Regions from separate parts of the Pantoea sp. X-Soil-TKNS-1211 genome, predicted to be linked through region 2. Evidence: predicted binding sites of a transcription regulator. Region 2 holds the regulator's gene; the other holds the start of a gene.

Region 1 (4,014 bases), on a different replicon from region 2:
GGCCTGGCTGGCATTTTCCAGCATGGCATCCACCACGCTCCAGTTGTGTTTCCGTGCCTCCTGCAAAGCCTGCATCGCTGATGATCGTGCTTCTCCGGCATGGATAATCAGTTCCATCACCGTGGTTTCCATATCGTTCATCACTTCATCTCCTCTGCCAGGGTTTCATGGGCCATCTCCGCTTCCTGTTGCAGCAGCTGGCGTTCATACATTTTGAAGAAGGGGTAATAAATCAGAGTGGACAAGCCAATCAGGAAGATCACCAGCACCACCGCACGCCAGTCCCAACCGGTGGACCAGGCCGCGCCAATCGGTCCGGGCGTGGTCCAGGGGGCGAGGGAAATCACATGGTTGATCAGATTGGTGCGCGTGGCCGTCCAGGCGATGATGGCATTCAGCAGCGGCGTGGTAATAAACGGGATAAACAGCAGCGGGTTCATCACCACCGGCGAGCCGAAGATAATCGGTTCGTTAATATTGAACATACCGGGCACCAGGCCGAGACGCCCGATAGAACGCAGATGCGCAGAGCGACTGCGCAGGTAAAGAATGACCAGTCCCATGGTCGCACCAGAACCCCCGACGGTAATAAAGAATTGCCAGAACGGTTCGATAAAGATCTTCGGAATCGGCTCTCCGGCAGTTAATGCTTCCTGGTTGAGACCCAGATTACTCAGCCAGAACGCCTGCAAAATACCACCAACAATCGCCGCACCATGGATACCGGCGAACCACAGCAAATGGCACAGCAGCACGGCGATAAGTACCGCCGGCAGGGAATCTGCTGCCGAGATAATCGGGGCAAACACCGCCATAATCGCCTGTGGAATTAACAATCCGAAATGACTCTGCATAAACAGATTCAGCGGATAGAGCGTCAGGAAGATCACCACAATCGGGATCAGCAGATCGAAGGACTGGCGGATTTTCGGCGGCACCTGCTCCGGCAGTTTAAAACCGATGTTGTACTTGACCAGCAGGTGCATCACTTCGGTGCAGTACAGGCTGATCAGAATGGCGGTAAAAATCCCCTCCCCCCCAAGTGAAGCGACGGAAAGTGTCCCATCCTTCGCGGGAGCAGCCACCACCAGAAACGTCATCAACGAGAGCAGCGCCGCCATCAGTCCGTTCATTTTGTAGCTTTGCGCCAGGTTGTAGGCAATCGCGCCGGTGATAAACACCGCCATAATGCCCATGGTCATGTTGTAGGGCATCATCAGTTGATCGTTGTATTGCTTGACGATGCCCAGCCACCACTGAGCAAACCCCCACTGGCTGGTTTCACTGAATGGAGGATGCGAGAACAGCAGCATAAAAGAGCCAACAATTAAAAATGGCATCGACGCAATAAAACCGTCTTTAATCGCCACCACATGCCGCTGCGAGGAGAGCCGCGCGGCAATCGGGCTGATACGATTCTCGATCACCCCAAATAATGAATCAGCCAGTGTGCTCATTAAACCCCCTTGTGGGAATCAATCAGGGAAAGGGCAGATTTCAGAATTTTTTCACCATTCAGCATACCGTAATCCATAGTATTAATTACGGTGACGGGTTTATTAAATTCTGCGGCGCGTTGTTGGAAATCCGTGAGCTTGTATTTGATTTGAGGACCGAGCAGACAGCAGTCGTAATCGGCGATTTTATCCCTGAACTCCTCCATGCCAACCGCCTCGATACGGGCCTCCAGATTCAGCTGCACCGCAGCCTTTTCCATTCTCTGAACCACCATGCTGGTGGACATTCCTGCCGAGCAACACAATAAGATTTTAACCATGACACCCTCCTTTTTTTCTAAATTCTTACGCGTCACTCGCCACATCTGCAACCGGTTACAGATTCAATTTATCTTTTTTGTGATCTATAACTCAAACGAAGTATTCGGTTATTTTGTGATGAAGTTAAAATAATCTGCAACCGGTTTCAGATTATTCCATCATCAATATGTTTAATTTTAGTGGCATAGATAAAATGTTATTTTCAGGCGAGCTTTTACTGTTAGCGGGATTATTGGTTACAATAGGCAGGTGAGCTAACAAGGAACATGAATGATTACCATGCTTGATGTTGCCCAACGCGCAGGCGTTTCGAAGGCAACCGTATCCCGCGTGCTGGCCGGACACAGTTATGTGTCCAAAACGGTGCGCGACAAAGTGATGCAGGCAGTCGACGAGATGGGATATCGCCCCAATCTGGTGGCGCGTAACCTGGCGACCAACCGTTCGCATAGCATTGGCCTGATGGTGCCCAACACCCTCTATCATGGGCCGTTTTTCAGCGAACTGATGTTTCAGGTGGCGACGCTGACCGAGCAACTTGGCTCCCAGTTGATATTGGCCGATGGTAAACACAACGCACAGCAAGAACGTGACGCGATCCACTTCCTCATCGACAGCCGTTGCGATGCGGTGATCATTTACCCGCGCTATCTGAGCGTGGAAGAAATCGACGCGCTGATCCCCACCCTGAGCAAACCCCTGATCATCCTGAACCGTCGACTGAAAAAGTTTCCCCAATACTCCGTCTGTGCCGACCATGAGAAAGACACCTTTGATGCGGTGAATTATTTAATTCACCGTGGGCATCGCGATATCGCGTTTATCAAAGGGATGGGCAGCTCACACACCGGTCTCAGTCGGTTAAAGGGGTTTCAGGCCGCGATGACCCTGAATAATCTGCCGATGGCACCGGCGTTAATGCTGGATGGTTGCTGGACCATGGCAAGCGGCAAACAAGCCGCTGAAGAGTTGCTGGCACGCAAGGTGACATTCTCCGCCATTGTCGCCAGTAACGACGATATGGCCATCGGTGCCGCCTCTGCCCTGCACAATGCTGGCAAGCGGATGCCGCAGGATGTTTCCCTGCTTAGTTTCGATGATATTCCGATGGCCTCCTACACCATTCCGGCGCTGACATCGGTGCATGTCCCGATGGCAGAAATGGTCTCCAGCGCCCTAACGCAACTGTCAAAAATGCTGGATGGTGAAGAGGTTGCCGCGCTGCCCCTGATGTGTGGCGAATTGATTCATCGACAATCCGTCTGTGATGGCCCCTATACTTAAGTAAAACGTCGTGCGCATCACAATTCATCATTAACCGTTCGGGATTGTTTTGACAGAACTTTGCCGCTGACGTTAGAACTGTCGTCAGGCGTGTAACTGGGTAACCAGGCAAGACCTGAAGCTCGTTTCCAAACTGGAAGCTGGCTTCAGGTTTTTTTTTGGCAAAAAAAGAGGGTGGTATATGGATTATCAAGCCACAGCGAAAGCCGTCATCGCCCATGTCGGCGGTGCCGGAAATATCGACCACATTGAACACTGCTCCACCCGACTGCGTCTGACCCTGCGCGACAATACGCATATCGACCAACCCGCCCTCGCTGCCATTCCCGGCGTGTTGGGAGTGCGCGTCAATGTGCAGTGCCAGATCATCATTGGCAAGGATGTGGTGGACGTCTATGACGCGGTAAAAACGCTGATGACCGGGCAGGCAGCCAGTGACGCAAGCAGTAAGGTCAGTTGGGCAGCGCGCAGTGTAGATTTTGTGATTAGCGTCTTTCAGCCACTGGTGCCTGCCATCGCGGGGGGCGGGGTACTGAAGTCACTGCTGATCCTGCTGGATTTACTCGGTTGGCTGCCACGCAGCAGCGATACCTACAAAATACTGGACAATATTGGCTCCGCCCCACTCTATTTTCTGCCCATTCTGGTCGCCATCACCACTGCCAACAAACTTAAAGTGAATGTGCTGGTCGCGGTATCCGCCGTGTCGGTGATGGTACTGCCGATGATGTCAAATCAGCTGGCGGAAGGTATTGCGCTGTTTTCCTTCGATCTGAAGAATATCGCCTATGCCTCACAGGTGTTCCCCGCCATTCTGTGCGTACTGTTTTATTCCCGCGCGGAGCGGTTCTTCAATCGTTACTCCCCCTCGGCGTTACGCATTTTCCTGTCACCGATGTTATCTCTGCTGGTCACCGTGCCAGTGACGCTGTTGATCCTCGGGCCACTCGGT
Region 2 (4,014 bases):
CGAGGTGATCCGTTTTGTGCCGTCACTGGTGATTGAACCGACCGATATCGCAGAGGGTATGGCGCGGTTCGCGGTAGCCATCGAGAAGGTGTTGGCGGCGTAACTCAGTTTTTCACCCGTAGTCCGGTCAGCCAGCGGCCATGATGCGGTCGCTGGCTCCATGCCAGAGAAGAGATGGTGTGCATCACGTTCAGATGTTGCAGAATGCGCTTCACGTGCTGCTCGACAATCGTCACCGCCCCCTCATTGATGTTTTCCGGCGCTTCCAGAATATTGCTGTCGTTAGCGGGGCCGTCATGCTCCAACCGCTGCTGGCAGCGCTGTAACGCGATTTCACAGGATTGCAGATAACGTTCCGCCAGCTTGGGTGTCAGCATGGTATGCTCGCGCGCCAGGATGGTCATGGCGTTGATATGTTCGACGATAAACTGGCTGTGCGTCACCCACAGCCGCATATCCTTCAGATACTGGGAGTTAAAACCTGGCTCGGTCATCGCCTGATTTAGCGAGTTAAACATCGCGTTATGCGCTTGGTTGACATTGATACGTTGATAGGCCAGCTTCTCCGGTGATTGCTCCGGTCCAAGCAATAGCTGCATGGCTTCCTGATCGGCTTCCAGCGCATCGTGTGCGTTCTTACGCAGCAACCCGCTTTGCCACTGTGGCCACAGCCAAATCATGCCGCCAAAGGCAATCAGACACCCCATCAGCGTATCCAGCATGCGCGGCAGCAGAAATTGTGCTCCATTGAGCGACAACAACTGGAGCGAATACACCGCAGTTACCGTGAAACCAATCATCGACCAGCCGTAATATTTGCGCGTCACCAGATAGCTGGCGAGGGTGATCGCCAGCATAAACAACAGGGTGATGGTTTCCGGCACGGCAAGCCGCAACGAGGCGGCAGCAATCAACAATCCGGCAAAGGTGCCGAGCGCACGGTGTTGAATCCTCACCCGCGTGGCGCTGTAGCCATTCTGGCTGACGAACATGGTGGTCATCAGAATCCAGTAAGGTTTGGGGATATTGAAGAACAGCGCCAGCGAGCTACCAAACATCAGCATCACGGCAAAACGTGCAGCGGTGCGTAAGGCGGGTGATTTCAGCGACAGATAGCTGCGCAACGCCGGAAAAAATGGCAGACGCCGTTGGCGGTCGGCCATCAGATCACGGGTATACAGCGGTTTCTGGGTGCGCAACACGCGCGCAATGCGGCTGAAGTGATACAGACAGAAGTTACCCACCGGATTATCCGGGTGCTGGCGGGCAATTTTTTCCAGCGCCCCCAGCTGCTTATCCATTTGAAACCGTTCCGGCAATTGGTGATACAGAATGGCATCAGCCAGCAGGCGCAGACGAGCCGAGATGACTTTGGCATTCCAGCGAATCACCGCCTCGGCATGGCTCTGTTCCACCAGCTTTTGCACTTCTTCCGGCTGATGCAGGCTGACGGAGATGTGTTCTTGCAAATCGAGCGCCACCTGAAAGGCGCGCGTCAGGCGTTTATGGCTGTTATCACGGCTGGCCGACAACATATGCATCTGCTGATAACAGGTGGTGATCAGATCGACCGCTTTCTGCTGGCGTGCCAGCAGCGGCGGCAATGCTTTCTCCGGGTCAGTCAGCTGCGTCAGCAGGGTATACTTGGCATCGCAATAATCCGCCAGCTCACGGTACAGCAGGCTTAGCGACTCGCGCATTGGCTGCTCTTTCCACAGCCAAAACCAGAACCAGTTAAACAGCCCGTACCACAAGGTGCCACCGATATAGAGAAGTGGTGGCACCCAGACAGGCATGCGTCCCACCAGGCTCAGGGTAAAGATGGAGGCGATCAGTGTGGCGGGTAACAAACGGCCATGCAGCGGGCTGATCTCACCGGTCACGCCCACTAACAACGGCAGCACCAACAGAATCAACGGCAGAGGGACGTGATAATCCGTCAGCCATTGAATCAGAAAGCTGCCGGTCGCAAACAGGGAACCGCCAATAATCAGGCGTTTAAAGAAGCGCTTATGCGGCGTATCGAGGCCAGCGATGTTGCAACAGGCGGGTACTAAGGAAAACAGCAGGCCTTTTTGCAGGTCGCCAAACAGCCAGCCGAGAGCCACGGGCAGGCACAGCACCAGCGTTTGCCGCAGGGCGTAGTTAACTTCGGGATGATAGATGATTCGACGCCACATCAGCTCATCGCAGACAAAAACGGCGCGATGCTGCCATCACGCCGTGGGTGAGAAGAAATTAGCGGGTGCCGTAAACGACGATGGTTTTACCATGTGCGGAGATCAGGTTTTGATCTTCCAGCATTTTCAGAATACGGCCAACTGTCTCACGTGAGCAGCCGACGATCTGACCAATTTCCTGACGGGTGATTTTGATCTGCATCCCGTCCGGGTGGGTCATGGCATCAGGCTGTTTGGCCAGATTGAGCAGCGTCTGCGCAATGCGACCGGTCACATCAAGGAAGGCAAGGTTGCCTACTTTTTCTGATGTCACCTGCAGGCGACGTGCCATCTGCGCCGAAAGACGCATTAAAATATCCGGGTTTACCTGAATCAGCTGACGGAATTTTTTGTAGGAAATTTCAGCCACTTCGCAGGCAGTTTTAGCTCGTACCCAGGCACTACGTTCCTGACCTTCTTCAAACAGGCCAAGCTCGCCGATGAAATCCCCCTGGTTGAGATAGGAGAGGATCATCTCTTTGCCTTCTTCATCTTTGATCAGTACCGCAACGGAACCTTTCACGATGTAGTAGAGCGTTTCCGCTTTCTCACCCTGATGAATCAGGGTGCTTTTGGATGGATATTTGTGAATATGGCAATGGGACAGGAACCATTCGAGTGTAGGGTCTGTTTGCGGTTTGCCGAGAACCATTCGCTATTATCCTCTGTTGTAATCGTGCCCAAAACACAGGGGGCAGTTTTCCCTGTCAGGCGGTGAAATCGTAGAGCGCTTCCTGTAAAGGAAAATTATTCGGGTGGACTCTTAAGCCAGGCTTCTGATTCTTCCCGCCTTCGTCTATTGCGACGAAAATATTTTCAGCACTGTTTGTAGCACAGCTTTTGCTAGCTGTCTTCTGTTGTCTCGCTTCAGCAAAAGGGCGATTAGTCTGGATTGCTGTTTCTCAGGTGAAAGCGTACTCTGGCGGCAAATCAGCCGATTCAGGAGAAAGAATAATGCAGGCACGGGTTAAATGGGTGGAAGGGCTTACCTTTCTCGGAGAATCCTCATCAGGTCACCAGATATTAATGGATGGCAATTCGGGCGACAAAGCACCGAGTCCGATGGAGATGGTGCTGATGGCGGCAGGCGGTTGCAGCGCGATTGACGTAGTGTCCATCCTGCAAAAAGGGCGCAACGATGTGGTGGATTGTGAGGTAAAACTCACCTCCGAACGTCGTGAAGAAGCGCCACGCATTTTCACACTTATCAACCTGCATTTTATTGTCAGCGGCAAAGCGCTGGGTGATAAAGCGGTGGCGCGGGCGGTTGACCTGTCGGCAGAAAAATATTGCTCGGTGGCGATTATGCTGGGTAAAGCAGTAGAAATCACCCACAGCTACGAGGTTATCGAACTCTAGCTCGAACGTAGCGGCGCGATTCATCGCGCGGATTTTTCCCGCAGCGCGCACCATCTTGCGCGATAAATCGCGCCGCTACATTATTCGATCCGTTTGCCTTCAATCAGTCGCTGCACCAGCGGCGTCATAATCAGCTCCATCGCCAGCCCCATCTTGCCGCCGGGCACCACCAGGGTGTTCATATGTGAAATGAAAGAACCCTGAATCATCGCCAGCAGATAGGGAAAGGCAATGCCTTCCAGCCCGCGAAAATGGATCACCACAAAGCTTTCATCCAGCGACGGAATTTCACGCGCGGCAAACGGATTGGAGGTATCAACGGTCGGCACGCGTTGGAAGTTGATATGGGTACGTGAGAACTGCGGGGTGATGAAGTTGATGTAGTCCTCCATCGAACGCACCACCGAATCCATCACCGCTTCGCGGGAATGGCCGC

Evidence for each region. The regulator CRP, encoded in region 2, controls carbon source genes, mostly activating them, when cyclic AMP is high. The targets are predictions, from matches to a motif close to ATGTGANNNNNNTCACAT.
Region 1: a site for CRP is predicted at 1,891-1,908, ahead of AC6I8W_RS28075 (PTS sugar transporter subunit IIB). Genes of this name have one in related genera too.

Annotation. Positions count from the first base shown of each region.
Region 1 covers NZ_AP035957.1:298,804-302,817, forward strand. The annotation lists gene AC6I8W_RS28065 (PTS lactose/cellobiose transporter subunit IIA) at 1-141, opposite strand, end outside; gene AC6I8W_RS28070 (PTS sugar transporter subunit IIC) at 141-1,457, opposite strand; gene AC6I8W_RS28075 (PTS sugar transporter subunit IIB) at 1,457-1,777, opposite strand; gene AC6I8W_RS28080 (LacI family DNA-binding transcriptional regulator) at 2,049-3,062, shown strand; gene AC6I8W_RS28085 (beta-glucoside-specific PTS transporter subunit IIABC) at 3,244-4,014, shown strand, end outside.
Region 2 covers NZ_AP035953.1:4,014,171-4,018,184, reverse strand. The annotation lists gene argD (bifunctional acetylornithine/succinyldiaminopimelate transaminase) at 1-103, shown strand, start outside; gene AC6I8W_RS19010 (YccS/YhfK family putative transporter) at 105-2,180, opposite strand; gene crp (cAMP-activated global transcriptional regulator CRP) at 2,239-2,871, opposite strand; gene AC6I8W_RS19000 (OsmC family protein) at 3,174-3,578, shown strand; gene AC6I8W_RS18995 (phosphoribulokinase) at 3,659-4,014, opposite strand, start outside.